Regions from separate parts of the Streptomyces sp. NPDC007991 genome, predicted to be linked through region 4. Evidence: riboswitches for the same ligand, from Rfam matches in the RefSeq annotation. Region 4 holds a riboswitch; each other region holds the start of a gene.
The links. A riboswitch is a leader RNA that binds a small molecule or an ion and turns the genes downstream of it on or off. The one in region 4 is predicted to bind cyclic di-AMP.
Positions count from the first base shown of each region.

Region 1 (2,191 bases), on a different contig from region 4:
CGACCACGTGCACGCCCTGTACGGCCTGCTGGACCGGCTGCGGGCCGCCCACCCCCGGGTGGCCTTCGAGTCCTGCTCGGGCGGCGGCGGCCGGATCGACATCGGTGTGCTCGGCCGCACGGACCAGGTGTGGACCTCGGACAACACCGACCCGCTCGACCGGCTCGCCATCCAGCACGGCTTCAGCCAGATCCACCCGGCCCGGGTCATGGCCGCCTGGGTCACCGACAGCCCGAACGCCATGCTCAACCAGCGGGCCAGCTCCCTGCGGTTCCGGTTCGTCAGCGCCATGGCCGGGGTACTCGGGGTCGGCGGCGACCTCACGAAGTGGACGGAGCGGGAACTCGCCGAGGCGCGGGACTGGGTGGAGCTCTACAAGGAGATCAGGCCCGTGGTGCAGCGCGGCGACCTGTACCGGCTGCGCCCGCCGGAGGGCGGCCTGAGCGCCGTGCAGTACGTCCTCGGCGACGAGACCGTCGTCCTGGCCTGGCTCCAGGCGCAGCGCTACGGCGAGCCCGTTCCGGCACTCCGGCTGCGGGGCCTCGATCCCGCGGCGTCGTACGAATGCCTCACAACGGGCGAAGTGCATCGAGGGGGCGTACTGCTCCATCACGGACTGCGGGTCGGCCTGCGCGGGGATCTAAATGCCGCTGTCGTCCGGCTTAAGCGCAAGTAGCCCTTCTGTCCGAATAGGCAGTGCTTCAGTTGTTTAGGCGTAACGTGCCCCGACTGTAAAGGGGATGAGGTCGGGGTGCGTGAGCATCGTCATATTCGTGACGATGTGTTGTTGCCATGTGCACGTAATTCTGGCGCGATTCAGGGGTATTGCGGGATGCGGGAGATCGGTAATCCACGCTCCGTGACGGAAAAAGTGCCGACGCGTCAAGAAAAACGCCGTCACGGGGAACCGCACGCTTGTCCCTTTGCGTCCTGGTCGCTTACGTTCCACACCCATCCGGACGGACGCCTAATCCTGCCGCCGCCCGGAGCCCCACACACTGACCCGACGTACGGCAGGAGCGGGGGACCCACAGGTAAGACGCCTGTTCCGGTTCCCGGAACGGCTTGGGGTTAAGCCGCGCCTCGGCGTGGCCGGACATCTCCAGTCCGCACCCGACAGCTCACCTCGCAGGCGACGGAGAGGAATTCGCCATGCCCGCGAAGGGTAAGCACCGCCGCCCGAAGTCCCAGCGTTTCACCCGCTCCATCGTCGTCGCCGGAACCGGTGGGGCCGCTCTCGCCCTTCCGCTCATGGGGGCCGCCGGCGCCCACGCCGCCACTCCGAAGTCGACTCCGGAAAGAGTCGTCCAGTCCGCTCCGGCCGCCGAGAAGAAGGCCGCCGAAAAGGCCACGGGCGCCCGCTCGTACACCGTGCGGGCCGGTGACTGTCTCGCGAAGATCGCCGACGAGCAGAATGTCGACGGCGGCTGGAAGAAGCTCTACGCGGACAATCGTGACGCCGTCGGTGACGACCCGTCGCTGATCCACCCGGGGCTGAAGCTGGCGATCGGCAAGAAGGCGGCGGCGAGTGCGCCCAAGCCCGCTGCCCCGTCGAAGCCCTCGGCTTCCCAGTCCTCGGCTTCGAAGTCCTCCGCCTCCGAGTCGCCCTCGAAGCCGGCTGCCGCGAAGCCGGCCGCCGCGACCTCCAGCGGCTTCACCCTCCCGGTGGAGGGCGCCACCATCGGTACCCCGTACCACATGGCCGGCAGCATGTGGTCCAGCGGATACCACACCGGTGTGGACTTCGTCGTTCCGACCGGCACCTCGCTCAAGGCCGTCGGCGCGGGCACGGTCGTCTCCGCCGGCTGGGGCGGGGCGTACGGCAACCAGGTCGTCATCAAGCTGAACGACGGTTTCTACGCGCAGTACGCCCACCTGTCCTCGCTCTCCGTCTCGGCCGGCCAGACCGTGAGCGAAGGACAGCAGATCGGCCTGTCCGGTGCCACCGGCAACGTGACCGGACCGCACCTGCACTTCGAGATCCGCACCACGCCGGACTACGGCTCGGACGTGGACCCGGTCGCCTACCTGCGCTCGCACGGCGTCTCCGTCGGCTGACCGACCGCGTCACCGCCCGCCTGACACGCGACCGAAGGCCGGACCCCGATCCCCGGGTCCGGCCTTCGGTGTGTGCGCCTTGCGAGTGTGCGCGCCATACGGGTGTGCTCCCGTTTCGATCGCTCCAAGGGAT
Region 1 covers NZ_JBIBJD010000004.1:376,324-378,514, reverse strand. The annotation lists gene ACFZDA_RS13325 (alpha-galactosidase) at 1-676, shown strand, start outside; cyclic di-AMP (ydaO/yuaA leader) riboswitch at 987-1,148, shown strand; gene ACFZDA_RS13320 (peptidoglycan DD-metalloendopeptidase family protein) at 1,153-2,058, shown strand.
Region 1: linked by a shared signal. The riboswitch ahead of ACFZDA_RS13320 (peptidoglycan DD-metalloendopeptidase family protein) and the one ahead of ACFZDA_RS38765 (transglycosylase SLT domain-containing protein) in region 4 are both predicted to bind cyclic di-AMP.

Region 2 (2,191 bases), on a different contig from region 4:
GCCGCGCGGGCCGTCGAGGGGATCACCGGTGCCGCGCTGACACTTCTCGGTGTGCTGCTCCTTCTCGAACCCCTGAGGGCTGCCTGATGGTGCCGCGCAGGGGCGTGGGGATCCGGGCGGCGCTCGACGCGGCCGGTTCCTCGGCGGTGGCTTCCGGTCGCCCGGAGCCGCCCTGCGTCTCGTCGCGCGGGCCCGCCCGCCGCACCAGCCGGGGGAGCAGCCCCCACAGGCCGACACAGACCAGGAACGTCGCGGCGCCCGCGGCGATGCCGCCGACCCGACCGGTCGTCACATCCACCACCAGCAGCACGGAACCGCTGAAGGCGAACACCAGCACGACCAGGCCGGTGGTGGCCAGCCGTGAGGACACCTGCACGATGCGCGGCTTGGCGCCCTGCTGGAAGAGCAAGCGGTGCAGCGCGGCCGGCGCCGTGAAGAGCGCCGCGGCCAGGACCGCCAGCAGCAGTGTGATGACGTACGTGACGCGCTGGACCGTGTCGAGGGACGTGAAGCGCGAGGTGAACGCGAGGGACAACAGGAACGCGAACAGGATCTGTACGCCCGTCTGGGTGACCCGGAGCTCCTGGAGCAGCTCGACGAAGTTCCGGTCGGCGCGTTGGAGCGGGGTCTCGCCGCGTGCGGTGCAGGGACGGTGCTCGGCCATGGGGGACGGGTAACCACATAAGGCCGTGTCACGCTCCGGCGTGCGGCGGCACGTCAGGGGCGCCGCCGCACGCCGGGCGGATCACTTCACGCGCCCGTACCAGACGCTCTTGGTCCAGAGCTTCTGCAACCGCACCACGTCACCGCTCTTCGGGGCGTGCCAGAGCTTGTTTTTACCCGCGTAGATACCGACGTGGTACACGCTGCTGCCCGAGTGGAAGAACACCAGGTCTCCCGCCTTGCGGTTCTTGGCGGAGATGTGGCGCGTCTTGTTGTACTGCTGGGCGGCCGTGCGGGGCAGCTTCTTGCCCGCCTTCTTGAACGAGTACAGCGTGAGGCCGGAGCAGTCGAACCGGTGCGGGCCGGTGGCCCCGTACCGGTAGGGCGATCCCTTCTTCGAGGCCGCGATCTGGAGCGCCTTGGTCGCTGGTGTGGCTGCCGCCGCCTCGGAGGAGAGGCCGGGGGCCACGATCGAGCCGCCCACGGCGGCGATGGTGAGGGCCGAGGCCGTACCGGCCCGGACCATCAGCGACGGGACACGATTGAGCGCAGTCATGCGCAACCCTTCGTCAGCCGCCTGTGAAGGATGACCTGTCGGATTCGGGCTGGCGAAGTTGCCCGGCCGCTGACGCGGCTTCACCCCAAGGGCTGCTCGGGCCCGGTCATGGCGTGACCGTCCCGGCGACCCGTCGTGCTTGGGTCCTCCACTCCTGCCGATCCACTCCTGTCGACCGGTCATCCAGGCGGCGGCAGGACTCGGCGTCCGCCCGGACCGCCCCGCCGCTGTGGCGGGGGCTTGTCGTCAGTCAGGGATCTTGACGCATGCTTGTCCGGAAATCCCAATGGAACCGGGGGTTTGTGTTGTTACTCACCACTCGCCCGTTCGGGTGGACACGTCTGTGTTCGACCCGCCGTCCACAGGTCCACGGACCGCCGGACCAGCGATGGAATGTCCCATTCCGCCCCCGGGTCACGCGCGTTCCGCAACTGTGAGGGCCCGGAAAAAAGTCTCGCGTCTACTCCGAACAGAGGTACGCCGTTCGGACCGTTTCGACTCAGGCCCGGACGCTTCGCCGGCGCGGCGGGCGTCCGGGCCGGCGGAACAGGTCAACTGACGGACTCCGGGGGCAGGGTGACGCGGGCCGTGCGCCGCTCGCCGTCCAGCACCCGCAGCGCCCGGCCGAGGGTGCCGGCGTGCAGTTCCGTCTCGCCCCGCTGGTGCATCAGGGTCAGTGCGTCGCGCAGCGCGGTCGCCTTGCCGACCAGGGCCTGGGCGGCGCGCAGTCCGCGGTAGGTGTCGCCGGGCAGGGCGGGGTTGATCCGGCCGAGCAGGTCGACGACCTCCAGGTAACGGTCGATCAACTCCGCCTCGGCGCGGGTCAGTGCGGGCAGCGGCGGCAGTTCGGGCGGGAGCACCGGCGGCTCACTCTCCGGTCGGCGGCGCCAGGGTGGCCCCCCGATGGGGGACGATCCGGTCCACCAGGCCGTATTCCACCGCCTCCTGGGCGGTGAGGATCTTGTCGCGCTC
Region 2 covers NZ_JBIBJD010000006.1:436,971-439,161, reverse strand. The annotation lists gene ACFZDA_RS19610 (LysE family transporter) at 1-87, shown strand, start outside; gene ACFZDA_RS19605 (DUF6328 family protein) at 23-664, opposite strand; gene ACFZDA_RS19600 (NlpC/P60 family protein) at 746-1,219, opposite strand; cyclic di-AMP (ydaO/yuaA leader) riboswitch at 1,223-1,435, opposite strand; gene ACFZDA_RS19595 (hypothetical protein) at 1,771-2,079, opposite strand; gene ACFZDA_RS19590 (ATP-dependent Clp protease proteolytic subunit) at 2,087-2,191, opposite strand, start outside.
Region 2: linked by a shared signal. The riboswitch ahead of ACFZDA_RS19600 (NlpC/P60 family protein) and the one ahead of ACFZDA_RS38765 (transglycosylase SLT domain-containing protein) in region 4 are both predicted to bind cyclic di-AMP.

Region 3 (2,191 bases), on a different contig from region 4:
AGTGACACGTGTTCCGTGACTCTATTGCAATGAGCCGGAATTTCCGACGGCGGACCGGAATCCATGGATATTTTTTGGACAGCCGGACGTGACAAACGCCGAAAGCCCCGGCTCGGGGAGCCGGGGCCTCGGGGGAAGCGGAGTGGTACGCCGTCAGACGCTCACACCGTGCGAGCGGAGGTAGGCGACGGGGTCGATGTCGGAGCCGTACTCGGGGCTCGTACGGGCCTCGAAGTGCAGGTGCGGGCCGGTGACGTTGCCGGTCGCGCCGGACAGGCCGATCTGCTGGCCGGGGGTGACCTTCTGGCCCACCGAGACGCCGATGGACGACAGGTGGCCGTACTGGGTGTACGTGCCGTCGTTCATCTTGATCACGATCTGGTTGCCGTAGGAACCGCCCCAGCCTGCCTCGACGACCTCGCCCATGCCGACCGCGTGGACGGAGGTGCCGGTGGCGGCGTGGAAGTCGACGCCGGTGTGGCTGCCGGAGGACCACAGGCCGCTGCTGGCCTGGTAGCCGGTGGAGATGTACGAGCCGGAGATCGGGGGCACGAAGGTGTTGAGGCGCTTGCGCTCGGCCTCGCGGGCGGCGCGCTCCTTGGCCTCGCGGGCCTTCTCGGCCGCCTCCTTGGCCTCCTTGGCAGCCTCGGCGGCCCGCTCGCGGGCGGCCTCCTCGGCCTTCTTCTTGGCGGCGGCCTCCTCGGCGGCCTGCCTCTGGGCGGCGGCCTGGGCGTCGATCTGCTGGGCCACGGTGCCGCCCATGGTGACGACGGGGGTGAGGCCGGTCTGCTCGACGGAGGGCTCGGCGGCGAAGGCCGGAGCGGCCACGGTGCCGATGACACCGGTGGTGGCGAGGGCCGCGACGCCCGCCGCGCGGGCCGTGCCGCGCTGCATGCGGCTGGGACGACGATGTTTCCCGGTGGCGCGGGTGAACGCCATGGAGTGCCTGGTCCTTTCCTTCCTTCTCGCCTACCGGGTTAGCTGACGGGTTCGGAGCAGGAAGGTCTCCTACGGACCCCCTCGCGGCTCGCGCGGGCGTCCGATTCACCCCAGGGACTGCGGTGGGTCCCCGGCTCCCCTGGCTCGCGCCGTACGGGGACTCGGCGATGACTGTCCGGTGCCGCGGGTGCGGCGCACTGCCTGACGGACAGCCCGGACGAACCTAAGCGGGGCCACTTTCAATTCCCAAACGGATCCCGGTTTTTGTAGCGCATCCCACAGGGCAGACAGGCAACCTCCGCACCAATTCGGGCATAAAGGAGCCCTGGTGCCTTAGAAGACAACCAGGGCCCCTACGCGCGCGTGCCGCTACTCGGCGGCCACGACGGAGACTTCGCCGATACCCAGGGCCTCGACCGGGTCCTTGATCTGCGCCGCGTCACCGACGAGCACCGTCACCAGACGGTCCACCGGGAAGGCGCTGACGGCCGCCGCGGTGGCCTCCACGGTGCCGGTCGCGGCGAGCTGCCGGTACAACGTGGCCTGGAAGTCGTCGGGCAGGTGCTGCTCGACCTGGTCGGCCAGCGTGCTCGCGACGGCCGCCGCCGTCTCGTACTTCAGCGGCGCCACGCCGACCAGGTTCTGCACGGCGACGTCCCGCTCGGCGTCGGTCAGTCCCTCGGCGGCGAGTGTGCGCAGCACCGTCCACAGGTCCTGGAGGGCGGGGCCGGTGTTGGGCGTGTCCACCGAGCCGCTGATGGCGAGCATCGCGGCACCGGTCCCGTCCGGGGCGGACCTGAGGACCTGGCCGAAGGCCCGCACCCCGTAGGTGTAGCCCTTCTCCTCGCGCAGCACGCGGTCCAGGCGGGAGGTGAGGGTGCCGCCGAGGCAGTACGTGCCGAGCACCTGCGCGGGCCACACGCGGTCGTGCCGGTCCGGGCCGATCCGGCCGATCAGCAGCTGCGTCTGGACGGCGCCGGGGCGGTCCACGATGACGACCCGGCCGGTGTCGTCGGCGGTCACCGGCGGCACCGGGCGCGGCTCGGCCGCGGAGCCGGTCCAGGCGCCCAGCGTGTCGCCGAGCAGGGCGTCGAGGTCGATGCCGGTGAGGTCGCCGACGACCACGGCGGTGGCCGTGGCGGGCCTGACGTGCCTCTCGTAGAAGGCGCGTACGGCCGCGGAGTCGATCGCGGCGACCGTCTCCTCGGTGCCCTGGCGGGGCCGGGACATGCGCGAGTCCGCCGGGAAGAGC
Region 3 covers NZ_JBIBJD010000001.1:148,290-150,480, reverse strand. The annotation lists gene ACFZDA_RS00580 (peptidoglycan DD-metalloendopeptidase family protein) at 154-939, opposite strand; cyclic di-AMP (ydaO/yuaA leader) riboswitch at 953-1,116, opposite strand; gene ACFZDA_RS00575 (insulinase family protein) at 1,309-2,191, opposite strand, start outside.
Region 3: linked by a shared signal. The riboswitch ahead of ACFZDA_RS00580 (peptidoglycan DD-metalloendopeptidase family protein) and the one ahead of ACFZDA_RS38765 (transglycosylase SLT domain-containing protein) in region 4 are both predicted to bind cyclic di-AMP.

Region 4 (2,191 bases):
ACTGGGCCGCCCACGGTGTCGCCATGGCCAACGCCCATCCCGAACTCAAGGCCGTGGCCGACGAGATCACCCTGTCGAACGAGGACGACGGCATCGCCGTCGTCCTCGAACGACTGCTGGACGGGACGGCTCAGTACGGGCCGTTGACGTTGTCGATCGAGCCGTAGCGGGCCGCCGCGTAGTTGCAGGCCGCCGTGATGTTGGCGACCGGGTCGTACGGGTCGAAGGAGGTGCCGGCCACGTGGTAGGCGGCGAAGGTCGGGTCGATGACCTGGAGCAGACCCTTGGACGGGGTGCCCTGGGCGGCGTTGGAGTCCCAGTTGTTGATCGCCTGGGGGTTGCCGGACGACTCGCGCATGATGTTGCGGTAGATGCCGTCGTACGAACCCGGAATCCCCTTCTGCGCCATGATGTCCAGCGCCTCGCGGATCCAGCCGTCCAGGTTGTCCGGGTAGGTCTTCGCGGAGGCCTGGGTGGCCTGGGCGACGCCACCCGCGGGCTTCGCGGCCGGCTTGGCGGGGGCGGAGGACTTGGTCGCCGTCTTCGTCGCGGCGTCCGCCTTGGCCGTCTTCACCGTGAGCTTCAGACCCGGGTGGATCAGCTGCGGGTTGTCGCCGACGGCGGCACGGTTGTCCTTGTAGAGCTGCTTCCAGCCGCCCGGCACGTCGTATTTGTCCGCGATGCGGGCGAGGGAGTCGCCCTTGGCGACGGTGTACGTGAGGGACGTGGCGGGCTGGGCCGCCTGCGGCACGGACTGCGCGACGGTGGGCGCGCTCCGGGCCGGCTCGGCGGCGCCGGCCTGCGTCGCGCCGATCAGCGGCAGGGCGAGGGCCGCTCCGCCGGTGCCGATGGCCACGACACGACGGGTGAGCCGACTGGTTCTGGTGCGACGGTGCTTGCCTCGGGGCATGGCGATGTTCCTCTCCGCCGCCTGCGAGGTGAGCTGTCGGGTTCGGGCCGGGAGGTGCCCGGCCGCCCACGGCGCTGTCGCTCCGTGGGCGGCTTCACCCCGAGCCGGTCCGCTGTGCGGACCGGCGACGTACCTGGGTCCCCCGCTCCTGCCCTGCGTGAGTGGGTGGGTTCGTGTGGGAAGTCCGGGCGGGGGCAGGATTCGGCGTCCGCCGGACAGGCCCGGAACGTATGCGAGAGCACATGTCGGGAACAAGCACCGGAGTCACATATCGAGTGGTTGACCTTGGTCAGGGGCTTATGGGGCACTTGATCCTTTGCTGAAGCCAAGGCTCAACTTGCGTGCGGCGGAAGGGGGTACGGGCCGGTGCCGGAGTGGGGCGTCACAGGGGATAACGTGATTCAACTCACTGATCACGAGTCCTTGGGGCAATGTGCGCGAAGGGGATTCGCTTACCTATTGCGGCAAATCGCACATAGGCCATTACCTCCCGGTAAGTCGATAAATGTCTGCTCTTATGAGCTGATCAAAAACATAGCGGTCGTGATCGGATACCAACCGGCCTGTAACCCTGGGCGCTGGTGGTGATCGAAAGGTGACCGGATACGCTGACTCGAGTGATGGCAGCGACCTATCGACAAACCGTGTGATCACCGGCAGACACAGCAGACAGGAGACCCCTCGTGACCGACGTCGGGCCGTTCGGGCTGAGCGTGCGGGACCAGGCTCTGGAAGCCGATGTCCAGACCGGGTTGGCGGCTGTCGAGGAAGGCTTGCTCGAGGCCACCAAGAGTGAGGTGCCCTTCATCACGGAGGCCGCCCAGCACCTGGTCCGGGCCGGCGGCAAGCGGTTCCGTCCGCTGCTCGTGATGCTCACCGCCCAGTTCGGCGACCGGTACGCGCCCGGGATCGTGCCGTCGGCCGTCGTCGTGGAGCTGACCCACCTCGCCACGCTGTACCACGACGACGTGATGGACGAGGCCGCCGTGCGGCGCGGGGTGGCGAGCGCGAACGCCCGCTGGGGCAACTCCGTCGCGGTCCTCACCGGTGACTTCCTGTTCGCCCGCGCCTCGCACATCCTGGCCGACCTCGGCCCGGAGGCGGTGCGGGTACAGGCCGAGGCGTTCGAACGGCTGGTGACCGGCCAGATCCTGGAGACCGCCGGACCGCAGGACGGCCGCGACCCGGTCGAGCACTACCTGGACGTGCTGGGCGGGAAGACCGGCTCGCTGGTGGCGGTGTCGTGCCGTTTCGGCGCGATGATGTCCGGCGCCGACGAGA
Region 4 covers NZ_JBIBJD010000020.1:127,069-129,259, forward strand. The annotation lists gene ACFZDA_RS38760 (Cof-type HAD-IIB family hydrolase) at 1-167, shown strand, start outside; gene ACFZDA_RS38765 (transglycosylase SLT domain-containing protein) at 131-910, opposite strand; cyclic di-AMP (ydaO/yuaA leader) riboswitch at 914-1,088, opposite strand; gene ACFZDA_RS38770 (polyprenyl synthetase family protein) at 1,594-2,191, shown strand, end outside.